4 regions of the Streptomyces sp. NPDC044719 genome follow, and region 4 is predicted to be linked to each of the others. Evidence: riboswitches for the same ligand, from Rfam matches in the RefSeq annotation. Region 4 holds a riboswitch; each other region holds the start of a gene.
What was found. A riboswitch is a leader RNA that binds a small molecule or an ion and turns the genes downstream of it on or off. The one in region 4 is predicted to bind cyclic di-AMP.
Positions count from the first base shown of each region.

Region 1: another riboswitch for cyclic di-AMP. It lies ahead of AC07DF_RS29140 (transglycosylase family protein); the one in region 4 lies ahead of AC07DF_RS02025 (C40 family peptidase).
Region 2: another riboswitch for cyclic di-AMP. It lies ahead of AC07DF_RS34535 (M23 family metallopeptidase); the one in region 4 lies ahead of AC07DF_RS02025 (C40 family peptidase).
Region 3: another riboswitch for cyclic di-AMP. It lies ahead of AC07DF_RS11595 (M23 family metallopeptidase); the one in region 4 lies ahead of AC07DF_RS02025 (C40 family peptidase).

Region 1 covers NZ_JBWKHE010000007.1:533,814-540,950, forward strand. The annotation lists gene AC07DF_RS29130 (cytochrome P450 family protein) at 1-937, shown strand, start outside; gene AC07DF_RS29135 (transglycosylase family protein) at 1,067-2,020, shown strand; cyclic di-AMP (ydaO/yuaA leader) riboswitch at 2,249-2,415, shown strand; gene AC07DF_RS29140 (transglycosylase family protein) at 2,420-3,115, shown strand; gene eno (phosphopyruvate hydratase) at 3,401-4,681, shown strand; gene AC07DF_RS29150 (FtsB family cell division protein) at 4,810-5,286, shown strand; gene AC07DF_RS29155 (DUF501 domain-containing protein) at 5,340-5,879, shown strand; gene AC07DF_RS29160 (Ppx/GppA phosphatase family protein) at 5,876-6,817, shown strand.
Region 2 covers NZ_JBWKHE010000010.1:45,315-52,451, reverse strand. The annotation lists gene AC07DF_RS34560 (aspartate aminotransferase family protein) at 1-44, shown strand, start outside; gene AC07DF_RS34555 (helix-turn-helix domain-containing protein) at 118-723, shown strand; gene AC07DF_RS34550 (DUF6126 family protein) at 720-839, shown strand; gene AC07DF_RS34545 (tyrosine-protein phosphatase) at 849-1,646, opposite strand; gene AC07DF_RS34540 (alpha-galactosidase) at 1,826-3,901, shown strand; cyclic di-AMP (ydaO/yuaA leader) riboswitch at 4,232-4,390, shown strand; gene AC07DF_RS34535 (M23 family metallopeptidase) at 4,393-5,316, shown strand; gene AC07DF_RS34530 (DUF6250 domain-containing protein) at 5,518-6,234, shown strand; gene AC07DF_RS34525 (SGNH/GDSL hydrolase family protein) at 6,380-7,137, shown strand, end outside.
Region 3 covers NZ_JBWKHE010000003.1:19,103-26,239, reverse strand. The annotation lists gene AC07DF_RS11620 (MarR family winged helix-turn-helix transcriptional regulator) at 1-309, opposite strand, end outside; gene AC07DF_RS11615 (GTP cyclohydrolase II) at 427-1,068, opposite strand; gene AC07DF_RS11610 (MarR family winged helix-turn-helix transcriptional regulator) at 1,206-1,721, opposite strand; gene AC07DF_RS11605 (dihydrofolate reductase family protein) at 1,812-2,939, shown strand; tRNA gene AC07DF_RS11600 (tRNA-Met) at 2,994-3,067, shown strand; cyclic di-AMP (ydaO/yuaA leader) riboswitch at 3,362-3,518, shown strand; gene AC07DF_RS11595 (M23 family metallopeptidase) at 3,530-4,564, shown strand; gene AC07DF_RS11590 (aldo/keto reductase) at 4,713-5,657, shown strand; gene AC07DF_RS11585 (PrsW family intramembrane metalloprotease) at 5,685-7,049, opposite strand; gene trmB (tRNA (guanosine(46)-N7)-methyltransferase TrmB) at 7,107-7,137, opposite strand, start outside.
Region 4 covers NZ_JBWKHE010000001.1:415,112-422,248, forward strand. The annotation lists gene AC07DF_RS02020 (SLAC1 family transporter) at 1-608, opposite strand, end outside; gene AC07DF_RS02025 (C40 family peptidase) at 685-1,860, opposite strand; cyclic di-AMP (ydaO/yuaA leader) riboswitch at 1,869-2,027, opposite strand; gene pcrA (DNA helicase PcrA) at 2,331-4,808, shown strand; gene AC07DF_RS02035 (M23 family metallopeptidase) at 4,903-6,576, opposite strand; gene AC07DF_RS02040 (esterase/lipase family protein) at 6,674-7,137, opposite strand, start outside.

The sequences.
Region 1 (7,137 bases), on a different contig from region 4:
CGCCGAGTTCGAGCAGCGGGTGCAGGAGCTCACCGACGGTCTCATCGACGGGTTCGCGGAGCAGGGGTCCGCCGACCTGATCCACGAGTTCGCCTTCCCGCTCCCCATCTACGCCATCTGTGACATGCTCGGCGTCCCCCGCGAGGACCAGGACGACTTCCGGGACTGGGCGGGCATGATGATCCGTCACCAGGGCGGGCCCCGGGGCGGCGTGGCGCGGTCCGTGAAGAAGATGCGCGGCTACCTCGCCGACCTCATCCACCGCAAGCGCGAGGCGCTCCCCGCCGAAGCCGCCCCCGGCGAGGACCTCATCTCCGGTCTCATCCGCGCCTCCGACCACGGCGAGCACCTCACCGAGAACGAGGCCGCCGCCATGGCCTTCATCCTGCTGTTCGCCGGTTTCGAGACGACCGTGAACCTGATCGGCAACGGCACCTACGCCCTGCTCACCCACCCCGAGCAGCGCACCCGGCTCCAGGCGTCCCTCGCCGCCGGGGAGAGGGGCCTCCTGGAGACCGGCGTCGAGGAGCTGCTGCGCTTCGACGGCCCCGTCGAGCTCGCCACCTGGCGCTTCGCCACACAGCCCCTCACCATCGGCGGGCAGCACATCGACGCCGGCGACCCGGTCCTCGTCGTCCTGGCCGCCGCCGACCGGGACCCGGAGCGGTTCGCCGATCCGGACGTGCTCGACCTCGCCCGCCGCGACAACCAGCACCTCGGGTACGGCCACGGCATCCACTACTGCCTCGGCGCCCCGCTCGCCCGCCTGGAGGGCCAGACCGCCCTCGCCACGCTCCTCACCCGTCTCCCGGACCTGAGGCTCGCGGCCGACCCGGCCGAGCTGAGATGGCGCGGCGGGCTGATCATGCGCGGGCTGCGCACCCTGCCGGTGGAGTTCACGCCCGCATCCAAAGGTGACACGCCGTCAGGGTTGTGATCTTCACGTGATCTACGCGGCATTAACTTGTGACAAGTGATCGTCTGCCTATACGTTCACCCATCATCAGCGCGAGCCAGTCAAACCTGCGCCGCGCAGGTCACTGCTGTCTTCGCGAAAGGTCTCCGTATGCTCTCCGGGAACGGTCGGCACCGTCGCCCCCGCCAGGCTCCGGCTCTCCTCGTCGCGGCAGGAGTGACCGGCTCCGCCATCGCGATCCCGCTCCTCGGAGCCTCCGGCGCCAGCGCTGCCGACGGCACGACCTGGGACCGGGTCGCGGACTGTGAGACCGGCGGCGCCTGGAGCCAGAACAGCGGCAACGGATACTTCGGCGGCCTGCAGTTGTCGCAGGAGGACTGGGAGAGCCACGGCGGCCTGGACTACGCCCCGAGCGCCGACCTGGCCAGCCGTTCCCAGCAGATAGCCGTGGCCGAGAGAATCCTCGCCGAGCAGGGAGCCGGTGCCTGGCGCACCTGCGGACTGCTCTCCGGCCTCGAGCAGGACAAGAAGTCGTCCGACTCGAGTGACTCATCCGATTCTTCGGAATCATACGGATTGCTCGACTCTCTCGGTTCGTCCCCTTCGTCGTCCGCCTCGCCGTCTCCTGACGCGCCGTCGACCTCGCAGGATGAAAGCGGCAACTCGGACAAGTCGCCCGACTCCGAGGACTCCTTTTCGCGGGACCAGGAGTCAGGTTCCCCGTCGGCGACGCCCGAGCCTGACAAGTCCGGCAACTCCCAGCAGGACGAAGACTCTTCGGCGCGCACCGAGACCGGGACCGACACCGGCTCCGGCCGTCACCGTGGTCCCAGTGCCGACGAAACCCCCACGCCCGAGAACGGCCGTACGGGCGAGTCCACGGGCCGTCACGCCTCGCGCGGCGACGAGGGCTCCGACGACTCGTCCGAGGGTGCCTACATCGTGGGTATCGGCGACAGTCTCTGGTCCATCGCCGACTCCCTTGATATCAGCGGCGGATGGCACGAGCTCTACGACGGCAACAAGAAGGCCGTCGGTGCCGACCCGAACCTCATTCGCCCCGGTGAGAAGCTCACGGTAGAGGGCGAAGCGGACGGGAAGTAGTTGTTCGGGCAGTGCGGAAACGGGGGCGGAAGTCGCCCCGAAACCGCTCGAGTTCGCGTCCTGTTTCGCAGTGAATGTCCCGTTTGGGGTCCGTGAGAGATAGATCTCAGAAGCCCTGATCGTCTTTGAAATTCGGCGGATCGCGTGGCTACGGTCGGGACCGCTCGTCACCACGAGCCCCGGCTGCCGCAACGCCGAATCCTGCCAGCGGCCGTACGGGAACAGTCGTCGCGTCAAGCGCCGTAGGCAGGAGCGGGGGACCCAAGGTAGGTGCCCGACCGGCCAGTTGCGCCGGAAGGGCTTGGGGTGAAGCCGTGTCCCGGGAGGGGCGCGGCCGGGCAACTCAACCGGCCCGAACCCGACAGCTCACCTCGCAGGCGTCGGTGAGGGGATCCTTCCATGCTGTTTTCCAGCAAGGGCAAGCACCGCCGTCCGTCCAAGGCCAGCCGTGCCATCGCCGTCGCCGGTGTCACCGGCGCCGCTGTCGCCGCCCCGCTGATGGCCGCCGGCGGCGCCTCCGCCGCCACCGCCTCCGAGTGGGACGCCGTCGCCCAGTGCGAGGCCGGCGGCAACTGGTCCATCAACACCGGCAACGGCTACTACGGCGGTCTGCAGTTCTCCGCCTCCACCTGGTCCGGCTACGGCGGCACCAAGTACGCCGCCACCGCCGACCAGGCCACCAAGGAGCAGCAGATCGAGATCGGCGAGAAGGTCCTCGCGGGCCAGGGCAAGGGTGCCTGGCCGGTCTGCGGCAAGGGCCTGTCGAGTGCCGGCTACAACGGCGGCGGCTCCTCCTCGAACGACTCCGGCAGCTCCTCGCAGCAGAGCGAGCAGAGCACCGAGTCCCGCGAGACCCAGCAGCCGGCCTCGCGCTCCGAGGACCGCCCGGCCGCCAAGAAGACCGTCACCACCCCGACCGGCAAGAAGGTCAAGAAGGGCGACGGCGAGTACAAGGTCGTCAAGGGCGACACCCTGAGCTCGATCGCGTCGGACGAGAAGGTCGAGGGCGGCTGGGAGAAGCTGTTCCAGCTGAACAAGGACATCGTCTCGGACGCCAACCTCATCTACCCGGGCCAGCAGCTGCACCTGAAGTAAGCAGCGGCCCTCCGCCCCCCTCGGGGGGCGGCCCCCGTCCCCACGGGCTCCCCGCCCCGGTGCGTGTTCCCCCGTACGCGCCGGGGCGGGGTTTTTTCTGCCCCGCTTTTCCACAACCGTCTTTGTTCCGTTCGGAAACAATTTACGCTCGGTTCTGTCCATGGGGTGGGCGACCCGGTGGCCGATCGGCCGGAGCCGGTTAGGCTCATGTCGCGAGCCACCACGGCCCGCCCTCGCCGGGTCCCCGCGACCCGCGTACCCGCGTCACATAAGAAGGAGATGCTCGTGCCGTCCATCGACGTCGTCGTAGCCCGGGAAATCCTGGACTCCCGAGGCAACCCCACGGTCGAGGTCGAGGTCGGCCTCGACGACGGCAGCACCGGTCGTGCCGCCGTCCCGTCCGGCGCCTCCACGGGCGCCTTCGAGGCCATCGAGCTGCGTGACGGCGACTCGAACCGTTACCTCGGCAAGGGTGTGGAGAAGGCCGTCCTCGCGGTCATCGAGCAGATCGGCCCGGAGCTCGTCGGCTACGACGCCACCGAGCAGCGCCTGATCGACCAGGCGATGTTCGACCTGGACGCCACCGACAACAAGGGCTCCCTCGGCGCCAACGCCATCCTCGGCGTCTCCCTCGCCGTCGCCCACGCCGCCTCCGAGGCCAGCGACCTGCCGCTGTTCCGCTACCTGGGCGGCCCGAACGCGCACCTGCTGCCGGTGCCGATGATGAACATCCTGAACGGCGGCTCGCACGCCGACTCCAACGTGGACATCCAGGAGTTCATGATCGCCCCGATCGGCGCGGAGTCCTTCTCCGAGGCCCTGCGCTGGGGCGCCGAGGTCTACCACACGCTGAAGAAGGTCCTGAAGAGCAAGGGCCTGGCCACCGGCCTCGGCGACGAGGGCGGCTTCGCCCCGAACCTCGGCTCCAACCGCGAGGCCCTCGACCTCATCCTCGAGGCGATCAAGGAGGCCGGCTACACCCCCGGCGAGCAGATCGCCCTCGCCCTCGACGTGGCCGCGTCCGAGTTCTACAAGGACGGCGCCTACACCTTCGAGGGCAAGACGCGCTCAGCCGCCGAGATGACCGAGTACTACGCCGAGCTCGTCGACGCGTACCCGCTCGTCTCCATCGAGGACCCGCTGTTCGAGGACGACTGGGACGGCTGGAAGACCATCACCGAGAAGCTCGGCGACAAGGTCCAGCTCGTCGGCGACGACCTGTTCGTCACCAACCCCGAGCGCCTCGCCCGCGGCATCGACGAGAACGCCGCCAACGCCCTGCTGGTCAAGGTCAACCAGATCGGTTCGCTGACCGAGACCCTGGACGCCGTCGAGCTGGCGCAGCGCAACGGCTTCAAGTGCATGATGTCCCACCGCTCCGGCGAGACCGAGGACGTCACCATCGCCGACCTGGCTGTCGCCACCAACTGCGGCCAGATCAAGACCGGCGCCCCGGCCCGCTCCGAGCGCGTCGCCAAGTACAACCAGCTGCTGCGCATCGAGGAGATCCTCGACGACGCCGCGGTCTACGCCGGCCGCAGCGCCTTCCCGCGCTTCAAGGGCTGACCGGGCTGACCCGATAAGGGTCAAGCCTGAGCCAGTCGTACGTACGTCCCCGTACTCGGTCCCGTACCGTGTCCGGGGACGTACGCGCGTCGGACGGTGGAGCGGGAGAGCGGGAGAGCGGGGAGATCATGGCCGTGAAGGACCGGGACCGTTTCTCCACCGCGACCAGGATCCGGCTGCTCGGCGAGCAGACCGCGGCCCGGGTCTACCGCTCCCAGACCCGGCGCCAGGCCCGCCGCTCCCGGCTGACCGGCCGGGCCGCGCTGCTCGCCCTGGTGATGTGCACACTGATCGTGGCGCTGGCCTACCCGATGCGGGAGTACGTCTCCCAGCGCGCCGAGATCGACGACCTCCAGCGCGAACAGCAGCAGGCCCGCCAACGTGTCGAACGGCTGCGCGATCAGAAGGCGCGCTGGCAGGACGACGCATACGCGGAACAGCAGATCCGGCAGCGGTTGCACTACGTCATGCCGGGGGAGACGGGATTCATCGTCGTCGACCCGCACGCGGCGCGGCAGTCGCACGCCGTGCTCGGGACGGCCGACCGCGTCTGGTACGCGAACGTGTGGGACGGCGTCGACAAGTCCGACGCCTCCGCCCGGTGAACCCGGACCCCAGCCAGATATCTGACTCAAAGAAAGACAGCCTGAAGACAGTCATGGAAACGCCCCCGCCGACCACCCCGCGCACCGAGCCCACCGACGCGGACGTCGAGGCCTTCAAGCAGCAGCTCGGTCGGCCCCCGCGCGGTCTGCGCGCGATCGCGCACCGGTGCCCGTGCGGGCAGCCCGACGTCGTCGAGACGGCGCCCCGGCTGCCGGACGGGACGCCGTTCCCGACGCTGTACTACCTGACGTGCCCGCGAGCCGCCTCGGCCATCGGCACGCTGGAGGCGAACGGCGTGATGAAGGAGATGACCGAGCGTCTGGCCTCGGACCCGGAGCTGGCGGCGGCGTACCGGGCGGCGCACGAGGACTACATCCGGCGGCGCGACGAGATCGAGGAGCTGAAGAACTTCCCGAGCGCGGGCGGCATGCCGGACCGGGTGAAGTGCCTGCACGTGCTCGTGGGCCACTCGCTGGCCGCGGGGCCCGGGGTGAACCCGCTGGGGGACGAGGCGATCGAGATGCTGCCGGAGTGGTGGCGCAAGGGCCCGTGCGTGACGGGCGCGACGACCGCCGAGGAGGACGACCGATGACCCGTGTCGCCGCCGTGGACTGCGGTACGAACTCCATCCGGCTCCTGGTCGCGGACGCTGACCCGACCACCGGTGAGCTGGTCGACCTGGACCGCCGTATGACCATCGTGCGGCTCGGGCAGGGCGTCGACCGCACCGGCCGGCTCGCCCCCGAGGCGCTGCAGCGGACCTTCGCGGCGTGCCGCGAATACGCCGCGATCATCAAGGAGCACGGGGCGCAGCGGCTCCGGTTCGTGGCGACCTCCGCCTCCCGCGACGCCGAGAACCGCGACGAGTTCGTGCGCGGCGTGCTGGACATCCTGGGCGTCGAGCCCGAGGTGATCTCCGGGGACCAGGAGGCCGAGTTCTCCTTCACCGGCGCCACCAAGGAGCTCGCCGGGGCAGACCATCTCCCGAAGCCCTACCTCGTCGTGGACATCGGCGGCGGCTCGACCGAGTTCGTCGTCGGCGACGACCATGTCCGGGCGGCCCGCTCGGTGGACATCGGCTGCGTCCGGATGACCGAGCGCCACCTGGTCCGGGACGGCGTGGTGAGTGACCCGCCGTCGAAGGAGCAGATCGCGGCGATGCGGGCGGACATCGAGGCCGCCCTCGACCTCGCCGAGGAGACGGTCCCGCTGCGCGAGGCCCGCACGCTGGTGGGGCTCGCCGGGTCCGTGACGACCGTGTCGGCGATCGCCCAGGAACTGCCCGAGTACGACTCGGCCGCCATCCACCACTCCCGCGTCTCCCACGAGAAGGTCCGCGAGATCACCGAGTGGCTGCTGCGCTCCACCCACGCCGAGCGCGCGGCCGTGCCCTCCATGCACCCGGGCCGGGTCGACGTGATCGCGGCGGGGGCCCTCGTGCTGCTGTCGATCATGGAGCGGATCGGCGCCGAGGAGGTCGTCGTGAGCGAGCACGACATCCTCGACGGCATCGCGTGGTCGGTCGCGTAGGCGGCTTCTGAGCAGGCATGGATCACGTTTGAGCGCGTCCGGGGGGCTCTGGTGAACCCTCCGGCGACAGCTCGTCGGAAAAGTTCGTGAAGTTCTTCACAAGGAATTCGGCCCGCGAGAGCGACAAGAAGGGTCCGGTTGACCCATCCGGGGCCCCAAGGCGCCTTTGAACATGTTCAGAAGCATGGTATGGAGAGGTCTGGGAAGGAGTCCGGAGCGGGACTCCGGGGTGGCCTCACGGAGGCCCTTTCCGCCCAGAGAGGCAGCTCACGCGGCATTGACAACGGCCCGGGGTGCACAAAGGATCCCGGTTGTCACCA
Region 2 (7,137 bases), on a different contig from region 4:
ACTTCGGGAAGACCCTGGTCAAGCAGGCGGTGGCCAACCGGTAGGCGCGGGTTCGGCGGACTTTGCCTCAGAGGCAAGAAAGTTGCCGCAAGGGCAAAGCTCCGACTGAATGGAGGCATGAGTTCCTCCGAACAGCCCGGCGCGCTGCCCGCCGTGGCCCCGCAGCTGCGCGCGCTGCGGCGGCAGGCCTCCCTGACGCTGGAGGCCGCGGCCCGCGCCGCCGGGCTGTCGCCCGCCCACCTCTCCCGTCTGGAGACCGGACAGCGCCAGCCCTCGCTGCCGATGCTGCTCGCGCTCGCCCGTGTCTACGGTACGACCGTTGCCGAACTGCTCGGTGAGACGGTCGCCGACCGGGACGCCGTCGTCCGCGCGGCCGACATGGAACCGACCACGGCGGGCGGCTGGACGTACTGGCAGGCCGGCGCGTCCGGACGCGGGATGCAGGCCCTGCGGGTCCATGTGCCCTACGGCTCCCAGGGCGACATCGTGCGCGTCCACCCGGGCGAGGAGTGGCTCCATGTGCTGCGGGGCCGGCTGCGGCTGCGCCTCGGGGACACCACGCACCGGCTGGCGCCCGGCGACAGCGCCCACTTCGACTCGCTCACCCCGCACCGGATCGCCGCCGAGGACCAGGACGGCGTCGAGCTGCTTTTCGTCCACACCCTGTTGCAGAGTCCCACGGCCACCCTGTGCCTGGGCCCCACCCCTGGAGAGACGCCTTGAGCGACATGGAGGACAAGTTCCCGCGCGCCCTGTGGGTGCGGCTGTTCATCTACCTCGTGATGGGGCATGTCTTCGCCGCGTTCGTCTATTTCCTCTTCGAGGCGGGGGCCCGCTGACCCGTTACTTCAGTCGAGAAGCCGCTCGCGCAGTCGCTCACGCGTCTCCGGAGCGATCTCGAGCCCCTTCTCCATATAGGCGTCGACGCCGCCCCAGGTCTCCTCGATGGTGTCGAAGGCCGCCGACAGATACTCGGCGCGCGCGTCGAACAGAGGGCTGAGCAGCTCCATGACCTCGGGGGAGTAGGCCGAGTCGGCGGAGCCGCTGCGGCGCACCTTGTAGCGGCGGTGCTTGGCGTTCGACTTCAGGTAGTCCTCGACGATCGCCTCGCGCTCGACGCCCACCGCGAGCAGCGTCACCGCGATCGAGAGGCCCGCGCGGTCCTTGCCCGCCGCGCAGTGCATCAGCGCGGGGACGCTGTCCTCGGCCAGCGCGTGCAGCACCTTCGAGTGCTCGCCGGTGCGGTGCTTGATGATCGTGCGGTAGGAGGCGATCATCCGGCCCGCGCCCTTGCCGTCCGAGAGGATCGCGCGCAACTGCTCCAGGTCGCCGTCGCGGACCAGCTTCCAGAACTCGGCGCCGTCGGCGGGGTCGCTCAGCGGCAGGTTCACATTGCGCACTCCCGGAAGCTCGACGTCCGGCCCTTCGAGCTTCTGGTCGGCCTCGTTGCGGAAATCGAAGATCGTGTGCAGGCCCAGACCGGCAAGGAAGGCGGCGTCCTCACTGGTCGCGTGCGCGAGGTGGCCGCTGCGGAACAGCACTCCCGGCCGCACCCGCCGTCCGTCCACGGTCGGCAGTCCGCCCACATCACGGAAGTTGCGCACTGCGGCCAGCTCGGGTTCGGTCGAGGGGACCTGCTGCGTCACGGGGGCTCCTCCCACTCGGTGCCGTCGGCGCGGCTCGTCGACGGGCACTACTTGACGATACGACATGCCTGCCAGGGCCAATGAGTTGTCCACAGGCGTTGCCGGAAGCCCCCTAAGCCCTTGATGATGTTGGGGCCTGGTCGCACCTGGTCGGGCCTGTTCGAATCTGTGAGGGCTTGATGCTGGAGATCTCCGAAGACGGTCGTACATGGGTGCTCTCGGGGCCGGCCAGCAGTTACGCCGTCCATGTCACCGACCGGGACGAGCTGCTGCACCTGCACTGGGGTGCCCGGATCGGCCTCGCCGACGCCGAGGCCCTGGCCGTCCGGCCGCTGCCGGACTACTGGGCCTTCGAGTCCCCGCTCGACGGACGCGAGGAGTACCCGGTCGAGGGCGGCCCCCGCTTCGCCCGGCCCGCCCTGTCCGTGCGCACCGCCGAGCGTCGCGGCACCGAGTGGTCCTACGAGGGCCATGACACCGGCGACGGCGAGCTGCGGCTCCGCTTCCGTGACGGGGACCTCGCCGTCACGCTGCACTACCGGATGCGCTCCTCGGCCGATGTCGTGGAGCGCTGGGTGACCCTGGAGAACCATGGACCCGACGTCGAGGTGCTGCGCGCCGACTCCGCGACCTGGACGCTGCCCGACCGCGACACCTGGCGGCTGTCCCAGCTGCACGGCCGCTGGGGCGCCGAGTCCCGGCTGACGCGCTCCGCTCTCACCTACGGCGAGAAAATCATCGGCAGCCGCCGCGGCCACACCTCCCACCAGCATCTGCCCTGGGTCGCGCTCGACTCCGACGCGACCGAGGAGCGCGGGGAGGTCTACGGCTGCGCCCTGGGCTGGTCCGGGTCCTGGCGGATCGCGGTGGCCCAACTCCCGGACGCCCGCGTGCAGATCACCGGCGGGGCGGGACACGACGACTCGGGCCTGCTGAGGCTGGGCGCGGGCGGGTCGTACACGACCCCCGTCTTCGCCGGGCTCTGGAGCGACGGCGGCTTCGGCGGGGCGAGCCGCGCCTGGCACGCCTGGCAGCGGACCCACGTCGTCCCCGACGCGGACCGGGACCGGCCGGTGCTGTTCAACTCCTGGGAGGCCACCGAGTTCGACATCTCGCAGGAGCAGCAGCGGGCGCTCGCCGAGCGGGCGGCGGCCATGGGTGTCGAGCTGTTCGTGGTCGACGACGGCTGGTTCGGGTCCCGGACCAGCGACCGGGCCGGGCTCGGTGACTGGACGCCCAACCCCGACCGCTTCCCGGGCGGACTGAAGCCGCTCGCCGACCATGTGCACGGTCTCGGTATGCAGTTCGGGATCTGGGTCGAGCCGGAGATGGTCAACGCGGACAGCGACCTGTACCGCGCCCACCCCGACTGGGTGCAGTATCAATCGGGACGAAAGCGGACGGAGTTCCGCAATCAGCTCGTACTGAACCTGGCCCGCGAGGACGTCCAGGAGTACCTGTGGGAGCAGCTCGACGGGCTGCTCTCCAGCGCCCCCATCGACTACGTCAAGTGGGACTTCAACCGCTGCTTCACCGACGCCGGCTGGCCGGACGACCCCTACCCGCAGCGGCTCTGGGTCGACCACGTACATGCCCTGTACGCCCTGCTGGACCGGCTGCGGGCGGCGCACCCCGGTGTGGCCTTCGAGTCCTGCTCGGGTGGTGGCGGCCGGATCGACCTCGGGGTGCTGGGCCGCACGGACCAGGTGTGGACCTCCGACAACACCGACCCGCTCGACCGGCTCGCCATCCAGCACGGCTTCAGCCAGATCCATCCGGCCCGGGTCATGGCCGCCTGGGTCACCGACAGCCCGAACGCCATGCTCAACCAGCGGTCCAGCTCCCTGCGGTTCCGGTTCGTCAGTGCCATGGCCGGCGTGCTCGGGGTGGGCGGCGACCTCACGCGGTGGACGCCGGAGGAGCTCGCCGAGGCCCGGGGCTGGGTGGAGCTCTACAAGGAGATCCGGCCCGTGGTGCAGCGCGGCGACCTGTACCGGCTGCGGGCGCCGGAGGGCGGCTCGAGCGCGGTGCAGTACGTCCTCGGTGACGAGACCGTCGTCCTCGTCTGGCTCCAGGCGCAGCGCTACGGCGAGCCCGTTCCGGCGCTCCGGCTGCGGGGCCTCGACCCGACAGCAGTGTATGAATGCCCCGAAACGGGCGAAGTTCACCGAGGGGCCGTACTTACTCATCACGGGCTGCGAATCGGCCTGCGCGGGGACCTGGATGCCACGGTCGTCCGCCTTAGGCGTAAGTAGCCGTTCTGTCCGGATCGGGTAGATAAGGCGAATAAGGCGCTTCAGGTGTTTCGGTGTAACGTGCCCCGATCGTAAAGGAGATGTGGTCGGGGTGCGTGACCATCGTCATATTCGTGACGATGTGTTGTCGTCATGTGCACGTAATTCTCGCGCTATTCAGGGACATTGAGGAAACCGGGAGATCGGTAATCCACGCTCGGTGACGGTAAATATGCCGATGCGTCCAGAGAAACGCGGTCACAGGCAACCGCAAGCTTGTCCCATTGCGTCTTGGTCGCTTACGTTCCACACCAATCCGGACGGACGCCTAATCCTGCCGCCGCCCGGAGCCCCACACACTCACCCGTGTATGGCAGGAGCGGGGGACCCACAGGTAAGACGCCTGTTCCGGTTCCCGGAACGGCTTGGGGTTCAGCCGCACTTCGGTGCGGCCGGGCATCTCCAGCCCGCACCCGACAGCTCACCTCGCAGGCGCCGGAGAGGAATTCGCCATGCCCGCGAAGGGTAAGCACCGCCGCCCGAAGTCCCAGCGTTTCACCCGCTCCATCGCCGTCGCCGGAACCGGTGGCGCCGCCCTCGCCCTTCCGCTCATGGGGGCCACCGGCGCCCACGCCGCGACCCCGCAGTCGGCTCCGGAAAAGGCCGTCCAGTCCGCTCCGGCCGCCGAGAAGAAGGCCGCCGAAAAGGCCACGGGCGCCCACACGTACACCGTGAGGGCCGGCGACTATCTCGCGAAGATAGCCGACGACCAGAACGTCAGCGGCGGCTGGAAGAAGCTCTACAGCGACAACCGTGACGCCGTCGGCTCCGACCCGTCGCTGATCCACCCGGGCCTGAAGCTCTCGATCGGCAAGAAGGCGGCGAGCGCGCCCAAGACGCAGTCGTCCGCGCCCAAGGCGGCCGAGAAGCCGAAGGCGTCGGCTGAGAAGTCGTCCGCCGCCGAGTCGTCCTCGAAGGCCGGCACCGCCGCGAAGCCGGCCGCCGCCAAGCCGGCCGCCGAGGCCTCCGGCTTCAGCCTCCCGGTGGACGGCGCCGCCGTCGGCACCCCGTACCACATGTCCGGCAGCATGTGGTCCAGCGGCTATCACACCGGTGTCGACTTCGTCGTCCCGACCGGCACCTCGCTCAAGGCCGTCGGCGCCGGCACGGTCGTCTCCGCCGGCTGGGGCGGCGCGTACGGCAACCAGGTCGTCATCCAGCTCGAGGACGGCAAGTACGCGCAGTACGCCCACCTGTCCCAGCTCTCCGTCTCGGCCGGCCAGACCGTGACGGCCGGGCAGCAGGTCGGCCTGTCCGGTGCGACCGGCAATGTGACCGGACCGCACCTGCACTTCGAGATCCGCACCTCGCCGGACTACGGCTCGGACGTGGACCCGGTCGCCTACCTGCGCTCGCACGGCGTCTCCGTGGGCTGACCGACCGCGACACCCCCTGCCTGACACGCAGCCGAAGGCCGGACCCCGATCCCCGGGTCAGGCCTTCGGTGTGTGCGGCTGCCGATCGACTCAAGGGATGGACCCTCAAGGGATCGCCACTCAAGGGATCGACAGGGGGCGGCAGTTGGGCCACAGTGATCCCGTCGTGAGTGCAAGCGCTTTCTGAAGGAGCTGTGTTCCGTGCCGACCACCCGCAGAATGTTGGGAGCCCTGACGGCGGGAGCCGCGCTGGCGGCCCTCGCCCCGATGCAGAGCGCGAACGCCGCACCCCGGAACCGGCGCCTCATCGCCCACGACGACTTCTGCCACGGACTCGGTCAGTGGGCGACCGAACTCCAGGACGGCGGGTCCGTCACCGCCTCCCGAGGCGTCCTGGACATCGACGTACCGGCCGGGGCGACCGTCTGGTACAGACGGCGCCTCGAGGGACCGTACGTCCTCGAATACACCGCCACGCCCGTCTCCGAGGGCGGGGCCAACGACCGGGTCTCGGACCTCAACAACTTCTGGAACGCGACCGACGTCCGCTCCCCGGACGACCTCTTCGCCACGCCACGTGGCGGGGCGCTGGAGGAGTACGACCACCTGACGACCTACTACGCCGGATACGGCGCCAACTACAACACCACGACCCGGCTGCGGCGTTATGTGGGCCAGGCCGGTGTGCGTCCCCTGATCCACGACTACACCGAGCCGCTGCTGGTCCCGGGCGAGCCGAACCGGGTCCGGATCGTCTCGAACGGGTCGACGGTGCGGTGGTGGAACAACGGGCGGCTCGTTTTCGACTACACCGACCCGCAGCCGTACACGAGCGGGCACTTCGCCTTCCGGACCGTGTGGAGCCACTTCCGGATCACGGGCTTCCGGGTGTGGCGACTGACCCCGCAACGTCCGTGAGGGGTGGCCTATTCCGGAGTTGGCGAACACTTTAGGAGTGGCTTATCTCACCGCCCGTCAACCCTTTCCTACGGTCGCGTAGGTCACATTCGAGGGTGAATTATGAGCGGCTGTGGCAGACGATTCGAAGAGTGACAGCAGAGCAGTGATCGGGTCGTACGTGGCGGTGGGGGACAGCTTCACCGAGGGCGTCGGCGATCCCGGCCCCGACGGGGCGTTCGTCGGCTGGGCCGACCGGTTCGCCGTGCTGCTCGCCGACCGCAGGCCCGAAGGCGACTTCCGGTACACCAACCTGGCCGTACGCGGAAAACTCCTCGACCAGATCGTGGCGAACCAGCTTCCGCGGGCCGTCGACATGGCCCCGGACCTCGTCTCGTTCTGCGCCGGGGGCAACGACATCATCCGGCCCGGCACCGATCCGGACGAGGTGGCCGAGCGGTTCGAGCGGGCCGTCGCCCAGTTGGCCGCGGTGGCCGGCACGGTGATGGTGACGACCGGGTTCGACACCCGTCGCGTGCCCGTGCTCAGGCATCTGCGCGGCAAGATCGCCACCTACAACGGGCACGTCCGGGCCATCGCCGACCGCTACGGCTGCCCGGTGCTCGACCTGTGGTCCCTGCGCAGTGTCCAGGACCGCCGGGCCTGGGACGCCGACCGGCTGCACCTGTCGCCCGACGGGCACACGCGCGTGGCGCTCCGCGCGGGCCAGGTGCTCGGCCTCGAGGTCCCGGCCGACCCCGAACAGGAGTGGCCTCCGCTGCCGCCCCGCGGCACGCTCGACGTCCGGCGGGACGACGTCCACTGGGCGCGCGAGTTCCTGGTGCCGTGGATCGGACGCCGGTTGCGCGGGGAGTCGTCGGGGGACCATGTGACGGCCAAGGGGGCGCTGTCGCCGGAGGACAT
Region 3 (7,137 bases), on a different contig from region 4:
ACGGGTGCCCGGGTGCGGGGCCCGTTCCAGCAGGCCGGCCGCCGCGAGCCGGTCGCAGAGCCGGCTGGCCGTGGGGAGGCCGATGTCCAGCTCGTCCGCCAGGGCCGTGACGTTCAGGCCCGGCCCCGCCTCCACGGTGCGCAGCGCCCGCAGCTGGTGCGGCGACAGGCGCAGGGACGCCTCCTGGGCGGCGACCGACCACAGGGCCGTCAGACTGTCCACGGCATCGGCGATCTGCGACGCGACGGTTTCCGGTCCGTCGCCCGGTCCCCTCGCCCGGGAGTCGCCGGGGGCGCCGAGATCGGTCACGAAACGTCACTTTCCATAAGCTCCGGGTACTGCGGAGATCGCTCTCTTTCAAAGGCTGTACCCGATGAGCCGAGGGACAAGCAGCCCCGTTCGGCACCCGGCCGGGCCGGGCCCCGTTCAGCCCGCGCTGAGCTCCGTCAACGCGGCCAGCGGCAGCGTGTGCTGGGTCTGCAGGACCTTGGCGCGCAGATAACGGACGTTGTGCGCGGTGGTGAAGACGCCCGTGGGGACGCGGTCGCGCACATCGACGCCCAGGGTGCGCAACTGTCCCGCCTTGTCGGGGTTGTTGGAGAGCAGGTCCAGCTCCTTGATGCCCAGGGCCTTCAGCATCTGGGCCGCCGCCGTGTAGTCGCGGGCGTCCTCCGGCAACCCCAGGGCGGCGTTCGCCTCGTACGTGTCGAGGCCCTCGTCCTGGAGGGCGTACGCGTCGAGCTTGTTGTAGAGGCCGATGCCCCGGCCCTCCTGGCGGAGGTAGAGGAGCACGCCGCCGCGGTCGGCTATGCGCTCGACCGCCTCGCGCAGCTGCGGACCGCAGTCACAGCGGGCCGAGCCGAACACGTCCCCGGTCAGGCACTCGGAGTGCAGTCGCACCAGCGGGACCGGGCCGGGCTCGCCCAGGACGACGGCCACGTGTTCCTGGTTGTCGGCCAGGCCGTGGAAGGTGACGAGTTCGGCGTCGACCTCGTAGCCGTCGTGGAAGCGCAGCGGTACCCGGACGCGGGAGCGCTGAGTGGCGATGACGTCGGGGGTGTCGGGCATGCGGGGCCTCCGGGTTCCGTTCCTGTTCGGCTGCACAGCCGTCTGCTTCAGATTTGAAGCAGATCCACGGTTCGGAACACTACCCGTGCTTTAAATTTGAAGCAATCAGATTGGGAAGCCGGATGGTGTGACGGGAGTCACGAACAGGCCGATGACGACCTCCGCCGCCACGGCACGTCGTCCGACGTCGGCCGGCTCCCGTCCTCCTGGAGCCCCTGCGCGATCGCCGCGGAGATCTCCTCCAGCTGCGCCACCTGCTCCTCGCTGAGCCGGTCGAAGACGAAGCTCCGCACGGTCTCGACATGCCCGGGCGCGGCGCGTTCCAGTACGGCGAACCCCGCCTCGGTCAGTACGGCGATGCTGCCCCGCTTGTCGTAGCGGCAGGCCTCGCGCCGCAGCATGCCGTCCTTCTCCAGCCGCGTCACCGCGTACGTCAGGCGGCTGCGCGTGATCTTCAGCCGCTCGGCGAGATCGGTCATGCGCAGGCGCTGCTCGGGGGACTCCGACAGGACGGACAGGATGGAGTAGTAAAGGTGCGGCATGCCGGCGTCCTGCTGGAGCTGCCGGTCGATCGCGTCCTCCAGGAGCAGCGAGGAGGCGATGTACGCGCGCCAGGCGCGTTGCTCCTCGGGGGTGAGCCAGCGAGTCGTCATGCCGTCAGTGTAGGTTTGTTTCAAACTTGAACCAAGGCCGCCTGGGTGACCTTGTCCAGTCCCGCCGTCCCGACCAGCCGCGGAGCGTCGATGCCTCACCCGTACGTCCTGCTGTCCGCAGCCGTCTCCCTCGACGGCTACCTGGACGACACCGGACCCGACCGCCTGCTCCTGTCGAGCCCGGCCGACTTCGACCGGGTCGACGAGGTCCGGGCCGGCGTCGACGCCATCCTGATCGGCGCCGGCACCATCCGCGCCGACAACCCCCGGCTCCTGGTGAACTCCGAGGAACGCCGGGCCGCCCGCCGGGCCGCCGGGAAACCGGAGTACCCCCTCAAGGTCACCGTCAGCGGCTCCGGCGACCTCGACCCGGACGCCAAGTTCTGGCACACCGGCGGCGAGAAGGTCCTCTACACGACCGACCAGGGCGCCGAGCGCGCCCGGGCCCTCGGCCTCGCCACCGACGTGGTCCCCCTCGGCACCGGCCTCGACTGGCGCCGGCTCCTCACCCACCTGCACGACGTACGGGGCGTACGGCGGCTCATGGTCGAGGGCGGCGGTCTGATCCACACCCAGCTCCTCACCCAGGGCCTGGCCGACGAACTCCAGCTGGTGCTCGCCCCGCTCTTCGTGGGCGATCCGAAGGCACCCCGCCTCTTCGGGCCCGGCGGCTACCAGGGCGGCAGGCTCCGGCTGCTGGAGACGCGGCGCATCGAGGACGTGGTCCTCATGCGCTACGAACCCACCGCCCCGGGCACCGGCCCCCTCCCCACCGCCGCCGACCACCACTGGCTGGCCCTCGCCTGCGAACTGGCGGACCTCTGCCCGCCGTCGGACACGGCGTTCAGCGTGGGCGCGGTGGTGGTCGCGGCCGACGGCACGGAACTGGCCCGCGGCCACTCCCGCGAGGGCGGCGACCCCGTAGCGCACGCCGAGGAGGCGGCCCTGGCGAAGCTCGACCCGTCCGACCCGCGCCTCGCCACCGCCACGGTCTACAGCAGCCTGGAGCCCTGCGCCCGCCGCGCCTCCCGCCCCGCACCCTGCGCCCGGCTGCTCCTCGACGCGGGCGTACGCCGTGTGGTCACGGCCTGGCGTGAGCCGGACACCTTCGTCCAGGGCGCCGACGGCAGCGGAGTCCTGGCGGCCGGCGGGGCGGAGGTCGTCGTCCTCCCAGAGCACGAGCACCGGGCCAAGGCCCCGAACCGCCATCTGCTGTAGCGGGTGGGTGGTCACGAGTGGTCCCGCGGATGGCGTACACTGGAATCACAACGACGCGGGGTGGAGCAGCTCGGTAGCTCGCTGGGCTCATAACCCAGAGGTCGCAGGTTCAAATCCTGTCCCCGCTACTGAAGGCCGAGGGCCGGAATCCGAAAGGGTTCCGGCCCTCGGTGTTTTCCGCTTCTCCACACCCCGATTACTGCCCGTGAGCGAAGCGCGCCGCTCCGCAGAGCAACTGACACACCGTCAATACCCAGCAGTCACTTGCGGAGCGGGTAACTCGCCCGATTTAAGCCGGTCGTGGCAGGTAAGTCCGCACGAAAAAGGTTAATGATCAAGTGGAATCGCTGGAATACGCTCCCCGGGTCTATTAACGTTCGATAACGCAGCGCGGTCGTCCCAGCCGTCACAGAAGGCGGCTCCGTGCGCACGCGCCGAATCCCGAAAGGGAACCGGGGAACCACCACTTGGGGTGAATCGGGCGTAAACCGCCGTGGAAGCACGGTTGGTATACGCGCGTAGGAGACCTTCCTGCTCCGAACCCGTCAGCTAACCCGGTAGGCGAGAAGGAAGGAAAGGAGTACGCCCACGTGGCGTCCAACCGGCCTGCCCCCGCGGCCCCGTTCGCGCAGAACCAGCGCGACACCGAGACTTTCGGCTACGGCGGTCAGCGCACCGACGAGGGCCCGTTCCAGGAGTGGAACCCCACCGAGGAATCCATCCGTCCCGTCCGTGGCCGGCATCGCGTCACCAAGCAGCGCGGCGGAGGTCTCGCCCGCAGCTCCACCGTCCTGGGCGTCGGCGTCATAGCCGCCGTGGGCGCGGGCGGCATGGCCAGCGCCCAGACCGGCAAGCCGCCGGTGTCCATCTCCGTGCCGGACCTGCCCTCGGTGGGTTCCCTCATCTCGGACGACGACACCCCCGCGGGCTCCGCGACTCCGCTGAGCGGCCTCGGCACGACGGCCACGGCGGACACCGAGCAGGGCTCCTCCGACGCCGGCGAGGCGCTGCGCGCCCGGATCATGGCCCAGGTCGAGCACCAGCAGGACCAGATCGACACCAAGGCCGCGCAGGACGCCGCCGACGCCGCAGAGAAGGCGGCCGCCGAAGCCGTCGCCAAGGCGGAGGAGGAAGCCAAGGCCAAGGCCGCCGAGGCCAAGAGGAAGGCGGAGGAGGAGGCCAAGAAGAAGGCCGAGGCCGAGCGGCTCGCCGCCCTCGCCAAGCAGTTCACGCTGCCGACCTCCTCGTACACCATCACCTCCAGCTTCGGCCAGGCCGGCGCCTACTGGTCCTCCGGCTACCACACGGGTCTCGACTTCGCCGCCCCCACGGGCACGCCGATCAAGGCGGTGCACAGCGGCACCATCACCGAGGCGGGCTGGAACGGCTCGTACGGCTACAAGACGGTCCTCACCCTCGATGACGGCACGGAGATCTGGTACGCGCACCAGTCCTCCATCGGCGTCAGCGTCGGCCAGAAGGTCAGCACGGGTGATGTCATCGGCCGCGTCGGCGCCACCGGCAACGTCACCGGTGCCCACCTGCACCTCGAAGTTCACTCCGGCGGTTCCAGCAGCGGGATCGACCCGATGGCGTGGCTGCGGGGCAAGGGCCTGAACCCGTAAGCGCCACAAGCCAGTCGAAGCACCGGCAGCCCTGACGACGCCCCCCCGACGTCAGGGCTGCCGGTTTCCGGCATGTGCGGCGGCCGTTTACACGACTTTTGCGTCTGACCTGGAATGAGCCGCTCCGGCACGGCCGTTGACGAGAGGCATGACTTCTCTTCGCAAGCTCGGCTCCTCCGACCTCGAGATCTTCCCGCTCGCCCTCGGCGGCAACGTCTTCGGCTGGACCGCCGACGAGGCACAGTCCTTCGCCGTCCTCGACGCCTACACCGCCGCCGGCGGCAACTTCGTCGACACCGCCGACGTCTACTCGGCCTGGGTCGACGGCAACCAGGGCGGCGAGTCCGAGACCGTCCTCGGCACGTGGCTTCAGGCGCGCGGCAACCGCGCCGATGTCGTCGTCGCCACGAAGGTCAGCCAGCACCCCGAGTTCCAGGGCCTGTCGGCCGCCAACATCAAAGCCGCCGCGGACGCCTCGCTGCGCCGCCTGCGCACCGACTACATCGACCTCTACTACACCCACTTCGACCGGCCCGACGTGCCCGTGGAGGAGATCATCGGGGCGCTCGACGAGCTGGTGAAGGCCGGGAAGGTGCGGCACATCGCCGCCTCCAACATCTCGGCGGAACGGCTGCGGGCCTCCCTGGAGTTCTCCGACCGTGAGGGCCTCGCCCGCTATGTGGCGCTCCAGCCCCACTACAACCTGGTCTCCCGCGACACCTACGAGGGCGAGCTCCAGGACCTCGCCGAGCGCTCCGGCCTGGCGGCCGTCCCGTACTACGCGCTCGCGTCCGGCTTCCTCACCGGCAAGTACCGGCCCGGTACGACCGTCGACAGCGCGCGGGCCGGCGGTGCCGCCAAGCACCTGGAGACCGAGCGGGGCCGCCGGGTCCTCGACGCCCTCGACGAGATAGCCGCGGCCCACGACGTCCCCGTCGCCACGGTCGCCCTGTCCTGGCTCGCGGCCCGGCCGACGGTGGCCGCGCCGATCGCGTCCGCCCGCACGGTGGACCAGCTGCCGGCGCTGCTCGGTGTCGGGGAGCTCACGCTGACGCAGGCGGAGGTGGACCGGCTCACGGAGGCTTCGGCCTGAGCGGTCCGCGAAGGTGGACCGCCTCGGCTAGGACCGGTACGGGTTGTACGCGGGGTACGGCGTCGGCGGGGCGGAGAACGGCGTCGTCGGATGGCCGTACCCGTACGCCCCGTACACCGGCCAGGGCGGGGCCGCCACCGGTACGGGAGGGGCCGTGATCCGCGCCGCGTGGTCCAGCGCGGGGCGGGCGGCCTCCCGGCGCCGCCACAGTTCCTCCAGCAGCTCCCGCTCCCGTACGACGAAGTCGGCACCGGCGCGGCCGCGGCGGCCCCGGTGCCGCAGGAACGCCAGAGACGTCGCGTAGGACTCGTACTCCGCCACCGCCCGCGCCGCGGTCTTCCCCGCGTGGTCGCGGGCGTACTGGCGGGCGATCCGCCGGGCCCGCATCGAGCCGAGCGCGTACGGTTCCGCCGGAGTCAGCCAGCCGGTGACGGCGTACGCGGGCAGCTCCGCCTGTACGGTCCTCAGCTCCCGCTGCCGGGTCCAGATCACCAGCCATGTCAGCAGCCCGAAGATGGGCACCATGAACGCCGCGTACACGGCGAAGAACCCGTACTCGCCGAACCCCGACGAGCCGTTCCACATCGCGTGCATGCCCATGGCGAGCAGCAGCCCGCAGAGCGGGAAGGCGACGCGGCGGATGTGCTGGCGGTCCGCCGCGAGCGCGGAGATGCCGAAGCCGATGCCCGTGAGGACCGTGAAGAGCGGGTGCGCGAACGGCGACATGACGATCCGCACGAAGAAGGTCGCCGCCGTGACGGAGGCGATGCCGCTGTGCCCGGCGAGCTGGTCGGTGCCGAAGGCCATGCCCAGGTAGAGGATGTTCTCCGTGAACGCGAAGCCGGTGGCCGTGACGCCGGCTATGACGACTCCGTCGACGATGCCGGTGAAGTCACGCCGCCGGAAGAGGAAGACCAGTAAAACGGCCGCCGCCTTGGCCGACTCCTCGACCACCGGCGCGATGACGGTCGCGCCGAGCGTGTCCGCGCTCGTCGGGTCCGCGGTCGCCGTCGCTATCCACTGGGTAGCGAAGCTGTTGGCGACGATCGCTATCAGTGCCGCCGCGCAGGCGCCCCAGGCGAAGGAGAACAGCAGGTTCCGCCAGGGGCCCGGCTCGACCCGGTCCAGCCAGCGGAACGCGGCTATGAGCAGGGGCACCGGGAGGACGGCCAGCCCGAGCCCGACCAGGAACCCCTCCGTGCCGGTCTCCTCGCGGACCAGGGCCAGGATGACGAGGCCGGAGATCACGAGGAGCGTGGACAGCGCGCCGTAGCGCACCCAGGCGCGCTGCCACCAGTGGGCGTGCCGCAGGCCGGCGGTGGAGGTGCCGGTGAGGGGCACGCCGTCGGGGGGACCGCTGGGGTACGACGGGTGTGGGGGGCAGGTGGCCACGGCATTGACCCTAACGACGGATGGGCGCTGTCCGCAGGCGGAAGAGGCCGGGGGCGGTCAGGCGCCGGCGGGGGGCTGGTCCACGTGC
Region 4 (7,137 bases):
GCGAGCCAGTGATCGCCGACCCCTTCGGCCACCTGCCGCACATCGAAACGGATCAGGGCGAGGACGTACAGGACCAGTCCCAGCCAGAACAGCACCAGCGCCGCGTGCGCGAGCCAGTCCGCCGACTCGGCCGCGGCCAGCGTGGCGCCGAGCACGGCGAGCCCCTGCGTGGCCATGCAGCGCGCGAACACCGTCCCGGGCCCGCGCCGCTGCCCGCCCTGCGGGACGAGGACGAGCGGCACCGGCCAGAGCAGTACGGCGAGCACCAGCAGCGTCACGGCCAGGGCCCGGGAGCCGGCCGCCGAGAAGGCGGTGCCCAGGACGGCCGTCGCCGCCACGGTGGTGAGGGCCGTCGTCATCACGCTCTCGAGGACGCCCGGCCTGCGCGTATAAGCCCGCCACCTGGTCCCGGCCCGCAGCAGCCGCAGGGTGAAGTCCGAGGCGAACAGCAGCCAGGCCGCGCAGGCCAGACCCAGGGTGACGCGTGAGAGGACCTCGTACCCCGCCAGATCCAGACCGACCGACAGGGTGCCGGTCGCCAGCACGGCGGCACTGGCCGCCGGAGCACGTTGCGCCCACCAGGCGACGGAGGGGGAGGGGCCGGGCATGGGGCCGATGCTAGGAGGCCCCGCGCGCGTTACGGGCAGGCCACGCGCGCGGGGTCCCAAAAACCTGCGAGACCCGTCAGGCCGGCCGCACCACGCTGTGGATCGACGACTCGCCGTCGTAGTAGATCGACTCCTCGCGCACGTACGTGCCGGGCTTCGGAGCGTGGATCATCATGCCGTTGCCGATGTAGATGCCGACGTGGGTGACATCGTCGTAGAAGAAGACCAGGTCACCGGGCTGAGCGTCGGCCAGGGGCACCGTGGTGCCGGCGTTGACCTGGTCGTACGTCGTGCGCGGCAGGGTCACGCCGGCGGCCTTCCAGGCGGCCTGGGTGAGGCCGGAGCAGTCGTAGGAGCCGGGGCCGGTGGCGCCCCAGACGTACGGCTTGCCGATCTGGGCGCGGGCGAAGGCGAGCGCCTTGTCGGCCTTGGTGGCGTACGAGGAGTCGGGCGCGGTGGACGACGAGGACGAACCCGTCGAGGAGGAACCACTGTCCTGCTGCTGGGCGGCTTCCTGCTGGGCGGCTTCCTGCTCCCGCTGCTGCTCGGCCTGCTGCCGGGCCAGCTCGGCGGCCTTGCGGGCGGCCTCCTCCTGCTTCTCCCTCTCGATCGCCGCGAGCCGCGCCTTCTCCTCGGTGGTCAGCTTCGACAGCAGCTCGCGCGCGTCGGCGAGCTTCCTCTGGACGGTCGCCTTGGCCGTCTTCAGGTCGTCCTGCGACTCGGTGAGCGTCTCGAGGCTCTCGGTGGCCTCCTGACGCTTCTCCATCGTCTCTGACTGCTGAGTGATGTAGTCGTCGACCGCCACCTTCTGACGGCCGGTCATCCGGTCCATCAGCTGGGTCTGGTCGAAGTAGTCCTGCGGGGTGTCCGCGAGCAGGAACGTCGCCGTGTCCGGGGTGGAGGCGCCGGTGCGGTACTGGGCGGCGGCGAAGGTGCCCAGCTCTTCCCGCGCCTCGTTCAGCTTCTGGGTGCGCTTGGCGACGTCGTCGAGGAGGGTGTCGACGCGCTTGCGCTGCTTGGCGGTCTTCTCCTTGGCCCCGTTGTACTTCTCGGTCGCGGACCCCGCCTGGCGGTAGAGGTCGTCGACCTTCTTCTCGACTTCCTCCAGGCTGGGCTTGTCGTCGGCCTCGGGGGCGGCGTTGGCCGACTGGGACAGCAGGGCCACGGAGGTGAGGGCCGCCGTCGCGAGGGCGGGGGTCCGTATGCCTGCAACGCGCGAACCCGTAGGACGCGACTTGCGGTGCGACGCCAAGGGAGGCGACTCCTTCCATGCTCCGCCTACCGGGTTAGCTGTCGGGTTCGGGCGGGTGGTTCGGAAGGGTTGCCCTACGGCCGTCTCCGGGAAGGGAGTCGGGCCGATTCACCCCGGGGTCTCGGTTGGGTCCCCGGCTCTGGCTGCCGCTGCGGCACGCCTGACTCGGCGGAGGCCACGCGGCCCGGCGACGTTCGCCGGTGGGGGTCGTGTGACCTCCTCGCACGGTAGCCAACTCGTGTGGCCCTTGTGAAGGTTGATGGGTGATATGCCCGATACATTTCCGTGACCTTGCTCATGAGCATCGCCGAGAGTGATCGATCGAGGGGGATTGGTCACCGTTTATACGCAATTGTGAAGCCGTAGCGGCCTGTGATCACGTGCACCTGGAGGGTGACAGGGGGGTTCTTTCGGCGATGTTCTCAGGGCGGCGGCGGGCTGTCAGTGGGGCGCCCTAGACTCGGAGAGCGATGAGCAGCCTCTTTGACGACAGCTTCCTGGCGGACCTCCAGGCCCAGCGGGGTCCCGCGGACGAACCCCCACCGCCGCCCGAGGACGATCACGGACCGGAGCCGGTTCCGGACGATCTGTTCGGCGGGAAGTTCGATGTGCCGCCGGACCGCGACGCCTACTACCGGGACGGAGCCGCGCGCCCGCCGGTGGACGCCGCCGCGCTCCTGGAGGGGCTGAACGACAACCAGCGCGCCGCCGTCACACACTCCGGCTCCCCGCTGCTCATCGTGGCCGGCGCCGGCTCCGGCAAGACCCGTGTGCTCACACACCGCATCGCCCACCTGCTCGCCGAGCGGGACGTCCACCCGGGCCAGATCCTCGCCATCACCTTCACCAACAAGGCCGCCGGCGAGATGAAGGAGCGCGTCGAGCAACTCGTCGGCCCGCGCGCGAACGCCATGTGGGTGATGACGTTCCACAGCGCCTGCGTCCGCATCCTGCGCCGGGAGAGCAAGAAGCTCGGCTTCACATCGAGCTTCTCGATCTACGACGCCGCCGACTCCAAGCGCCTGATGGCCCTGGTCTGCCGCGACCTGGACCTCGACCCCAAGCGCTTCCCGCCGAAGTCCTTCAGCGCCAAGATCAGCAACCTGAAGAACGAGCTGATCGACGAGGAGGACTTCGCCGCCCAGGCCGGCGACGGCTTCGAGAAGACCCTCGCCCAGGCCTACGCGATGTACCAGTCGCGGCTGCGCGAGGCGAACGCCCTCGACTTCGACGACCTGATCATGACGACGGTCAACCTGCTGCGCGCCTTCCCGGACGTCGCCGAGCACTACCGCCGCCGCTTCCGCCACGTCCTCGTGGACGAGTACCAGGACACCAACCACGCCCAGTACGCACTCGTCCGGGAGCTCGTGGGCACCTCCGAGCACCCCGTCGACGTACCGCCCAGCGCGGACGACCTGCCGCCCGCCGAGCTGTGCGTGGTCGGTGACGCCGACCAGTCGATCTACGCCTTCCGCGGCGCGACGATCCGCAACATCCTCCAGTTCGAGGAGGACTACCCGGACGCGACGACGATCCTGCTGGAGCAGAACTACCGCTCCACCCAGACGATCCTCAGCGCGGCCAACGCGGTCATCGAGCGCAACGAGTCCCGCCGCCCCAAGAACCTGTGGACCAACGCGGGCACGGGCGCGCAGATCACCGGCTACGTCGCCGACACCGAGCACGACGAGGCGCAGTTCGTCGCCGACGAGATAGACCGTCTCACCGACGCGGGTGAGGCGAAGGCCGGCGACGTCGCCGTCTTCTACCGCACCAACGCCCAGTCCCGTGTCTTCGAAGAGATCTTCATCCGCGTCGGCCTGCCCTACAAGGTCGTCGGCGGCGTCCGCTTCTACGAGCGCAAGGAGGTCCGGGACGTCCTGGCCTACCTGCGCGTGCTGGCCAACCCGGAGGACTCGGTGCCGCTGCGCCGGATCCTCAATGTGCCCAAGCGCGGCATCGGCGACCGCGCCGAGGCGATGATCGACGCCCTCTCCCAGCGGGAGAAGATCAGCTTCCCGCAGGCGCTGAAGCGCGTCGACGAGGCGTACGGCATGGCCGCGCGCTCCACCAACGCCGTCAAGCGGTTCAACACGCTGATGGAGGACCTCCGTACGGTCGTCGAGTCCGGCGCGGGGCCCGCCACCGTGCTGGAGGCGATCCTGGAGCGCACCGGATACCTCGCCGAGTTGCAGGCCTCCACCGACCCGCAGGACGAGACCCGGATCGAGAACCTCCAGGAACTCGCCGCCGTCGCCATGGAGTTCGAGCAGGAGCGCGGCGAGGACGAGCAGGGAACGCTTGCCGACTTCCTCGAGAAGGTCGCGCTGGTCGCCGACTCCGACCAGATCCCCGACGAGGAGGACGGCGACGGCGTCATCACCCTGATGACCCTGCACACCGCCAAGGGCCTGGAGTTCCCGGTTGTCTTCCTGACCGGCATGGAGGACGGCGTCTTCCCGCACATGCGCGCCCTCGGCCAGACCAAGGAGCTGGAGGAGGAGCGGCGCCTGGCGTACGTGGGCATCACCCGCGCGCGGGAACGGCTGTATCTGACGCGCTCGACGATGCGCAGCGCCTGGGGACAGCCGTCGTACAACCCGCCCTCCCGGTTCCTGGAGGAGATCCCGCCGACCCACCTGGAGTGGAAGCGGACCGGTGCGACAGCGCCCGCGTCCTCCGGGCCGGTCTCCGCCGTGGCGGCCTCGCTGTCGTCGTCCCGTTCGCGTTCGTCGGCGTCGGGCGCCTCCGGTTTCGCCACGCGCCGCACCTCCGAGAAGCCGGTGGTGTCGCTCGTGGTCGGGGACCGGGTCACGCACGACCAGTTCGGGCTCGGGACCGTCGTGGCGGTCAAGGGCACGGGCGCGAACGCCGAGGCGACGATCGACTTCGGGGACAAGCCGAAGCGGCTGCTGCTGCGGTACGCGCCGGTGGAGAAGCTGTAGCCCTGGACGGCGACAGTCCTGTGAGGTGAGCCTCCGCCGGAGGACCGGCGGGGGCTGGGCCGGCGGGGCCGGATCGGCGGGGGCTGCCGGGACGTTACGTCGGGTCGACGCCGTGGCTGCGCAGCCACGGGAGCGGGTCGATCGGCGAGCCGCCGGCCGGACGCACCTCGAAGTGCAGATGGGGGCCGGTCGAGTTGCCGGAGTTGCCCGAACGCGCGATCGGATCGCCGGCCTTCACGCTCGTACCCGAGGGGACCGTGTAGGTGGAGAGGTGGCAGTACCACGTCTCCGTGCCGTCCTTCGCGGTCAGGATCAGCATGTTGCCGTACGCGCTGTTCCACTGGGTGCGGACGGTGCCGTCGGTCGCGGCCATCACGGTCGTGCCGTACGAGACGGGGAAGTCGATGCCGGTGTGCAAGGACATCCAGTTGATGCCGGACTGGCCGTACTGGGCGCTGAGTCCGTGGCGGGCCACCGGCATGGCGAACTTCGGGCGCAGCCGCTCCTTGCGGGCCGCCTCCTCCGCCGCCCGCTTCCGCTCGGCCGCCTGCTGAGCCTTGAGGTCGATACGTTCCTGCGTACGGCTGGCCCGGTCGGCGAAGTCGTCGGCGCCGGCGGAGAGGCTCTGCAGCTGCGTGTCCAGCTTGTTGTTGGCGGCGGCCGGCTGCACCGGCTGTGCGTCCGCCGCGGTCGTCTGCGCCTCCGCGGCGCTGTCCTCGGTGAGGCTGCCGACGGACGCGGCGGCGATCCCCGCGACGCCCATCACACACGCCGAGGGCACCGCGATGGTCAGCAGTGCCGAGCGCTTGGGGGGTGTACGGCGGCGGGAGCGGGACCCGGCGCGCGAGGCCGCCCGTGCGGCGGTGCGCGGGCCGACCTCTTCCTGGCCGTCCAGGAGCGGGGTGACGGTGGGCAGTTCGCCGGTGGCGGCCGGCTCATCGCCGTCCGTGGCGGGGTCGTCGTAGCCGGCCCCGGTGGCTTCGTCGTAGCCGATCTCGATCTGCTCGAACGCCGCCGTCTCGTGCTGGTGGAAGGCGTCCGCGTGCTGCTCGTACCCGTCGGGGGACGGCGCGGCGGAGCCGTCGGTGTTCCACTGCGTGGCGTCGTAGGTGCCGGTGTCGAAGGCCTGCGTGCCCCATTCCCACTGCTGGGTCTGGTCGGCCGGATTGCCGGACTGGTCGGGCTGGAGCCAGGCGCCGGTGTCCCACTGGCCGGTGGCGTCGGGGGACCCGGCCTGCGGCGGGATGACCGACAGTGGCTGCTGCTGGGCCGTCCAGGAGGTCGTGTCGTAGACACCGGTGTCGTAGGCGGCGTGGTGCTGGGCCGCGTACGCGTCGTAGTGCGGGTTCTCGTGCGTACCCGTGGGCCAGTGACCGGTGTCGTACGTGCCCGTGTCGGGGCCGCTGCCCGGCATGTCGCCGAAGAGGGGGTCGCTGGCGAAGGTCGCGGTGGTGTGCCCGGTGGCGTCGAAACCGGAGCCGTCCGTACCGGTGGCGTGAGCGCCGGTGGCGTCAAATCCGGTGGCGGCGTAGTCGCCGTACGTGGTGAAGTCGCCGTACTGGGCTTCCTGGGTGCCGTACGACGCGTAATGCGCCGAGGCGGCCTCGGAAGCCGGAGCCGGGGTCATGGTCCCCGACGGGTGACGGTCGTTCACCAACTTCTCTTTCGCCTCGACAACAGGGGCTGCCAGAGCAGTGCGGCGACTGTACCCGGCGGTACGCGGGCACGACAATCTTCGGCAGGTTTCGCGCGCGCATGAAACGGGCATTCGGCCGTGTTTTGGCGGACGGCGGGCGCGGGTTTGGCTTTGTGTTCGAAGTTTGTTCGACGTTTCGACCCGAAGCGCGCAGCCGTCGAGTCCGGAGTCAGGCCACCGTGAGGCCGCCGGTGTGATGGGCGGACGGTTCACCCGGGTGGGCCGTGTCGAGGACCTGCCGTATTCCGTTGGCGACTGCGGGGTGCACGGGCAGGGCGAGATGGCCGATGCCGGTCACGAGTACGTTCTGCGCCGTCAGATCGGGATGGTCGATGCGGGCCGTCTCCAGCGGGTCCATCACATGGTCCAGGTCGCTCCAGAAGCTGACGAAGTGCGTACGGCAGTCAGGGGCGGGCCGAGTGAGCTCCTCGAGCACCGGTGAGCCGGGGCGCATCTGGCGCACGATGGGGTGCGCGTCCGCGAAGGGCGCGACTCGGGTTCCGGAGTGTGGCGTGCCGAGGGTGACGAGGGTCCGGACGCGGGCGTCACCGCCGAGCCGCTGCACGTAGTAACGCGCTATCAGGCCGCCGAGGCTGTGCCCGACGACATCGACCCGCCGGGCCCCGGTGCGCT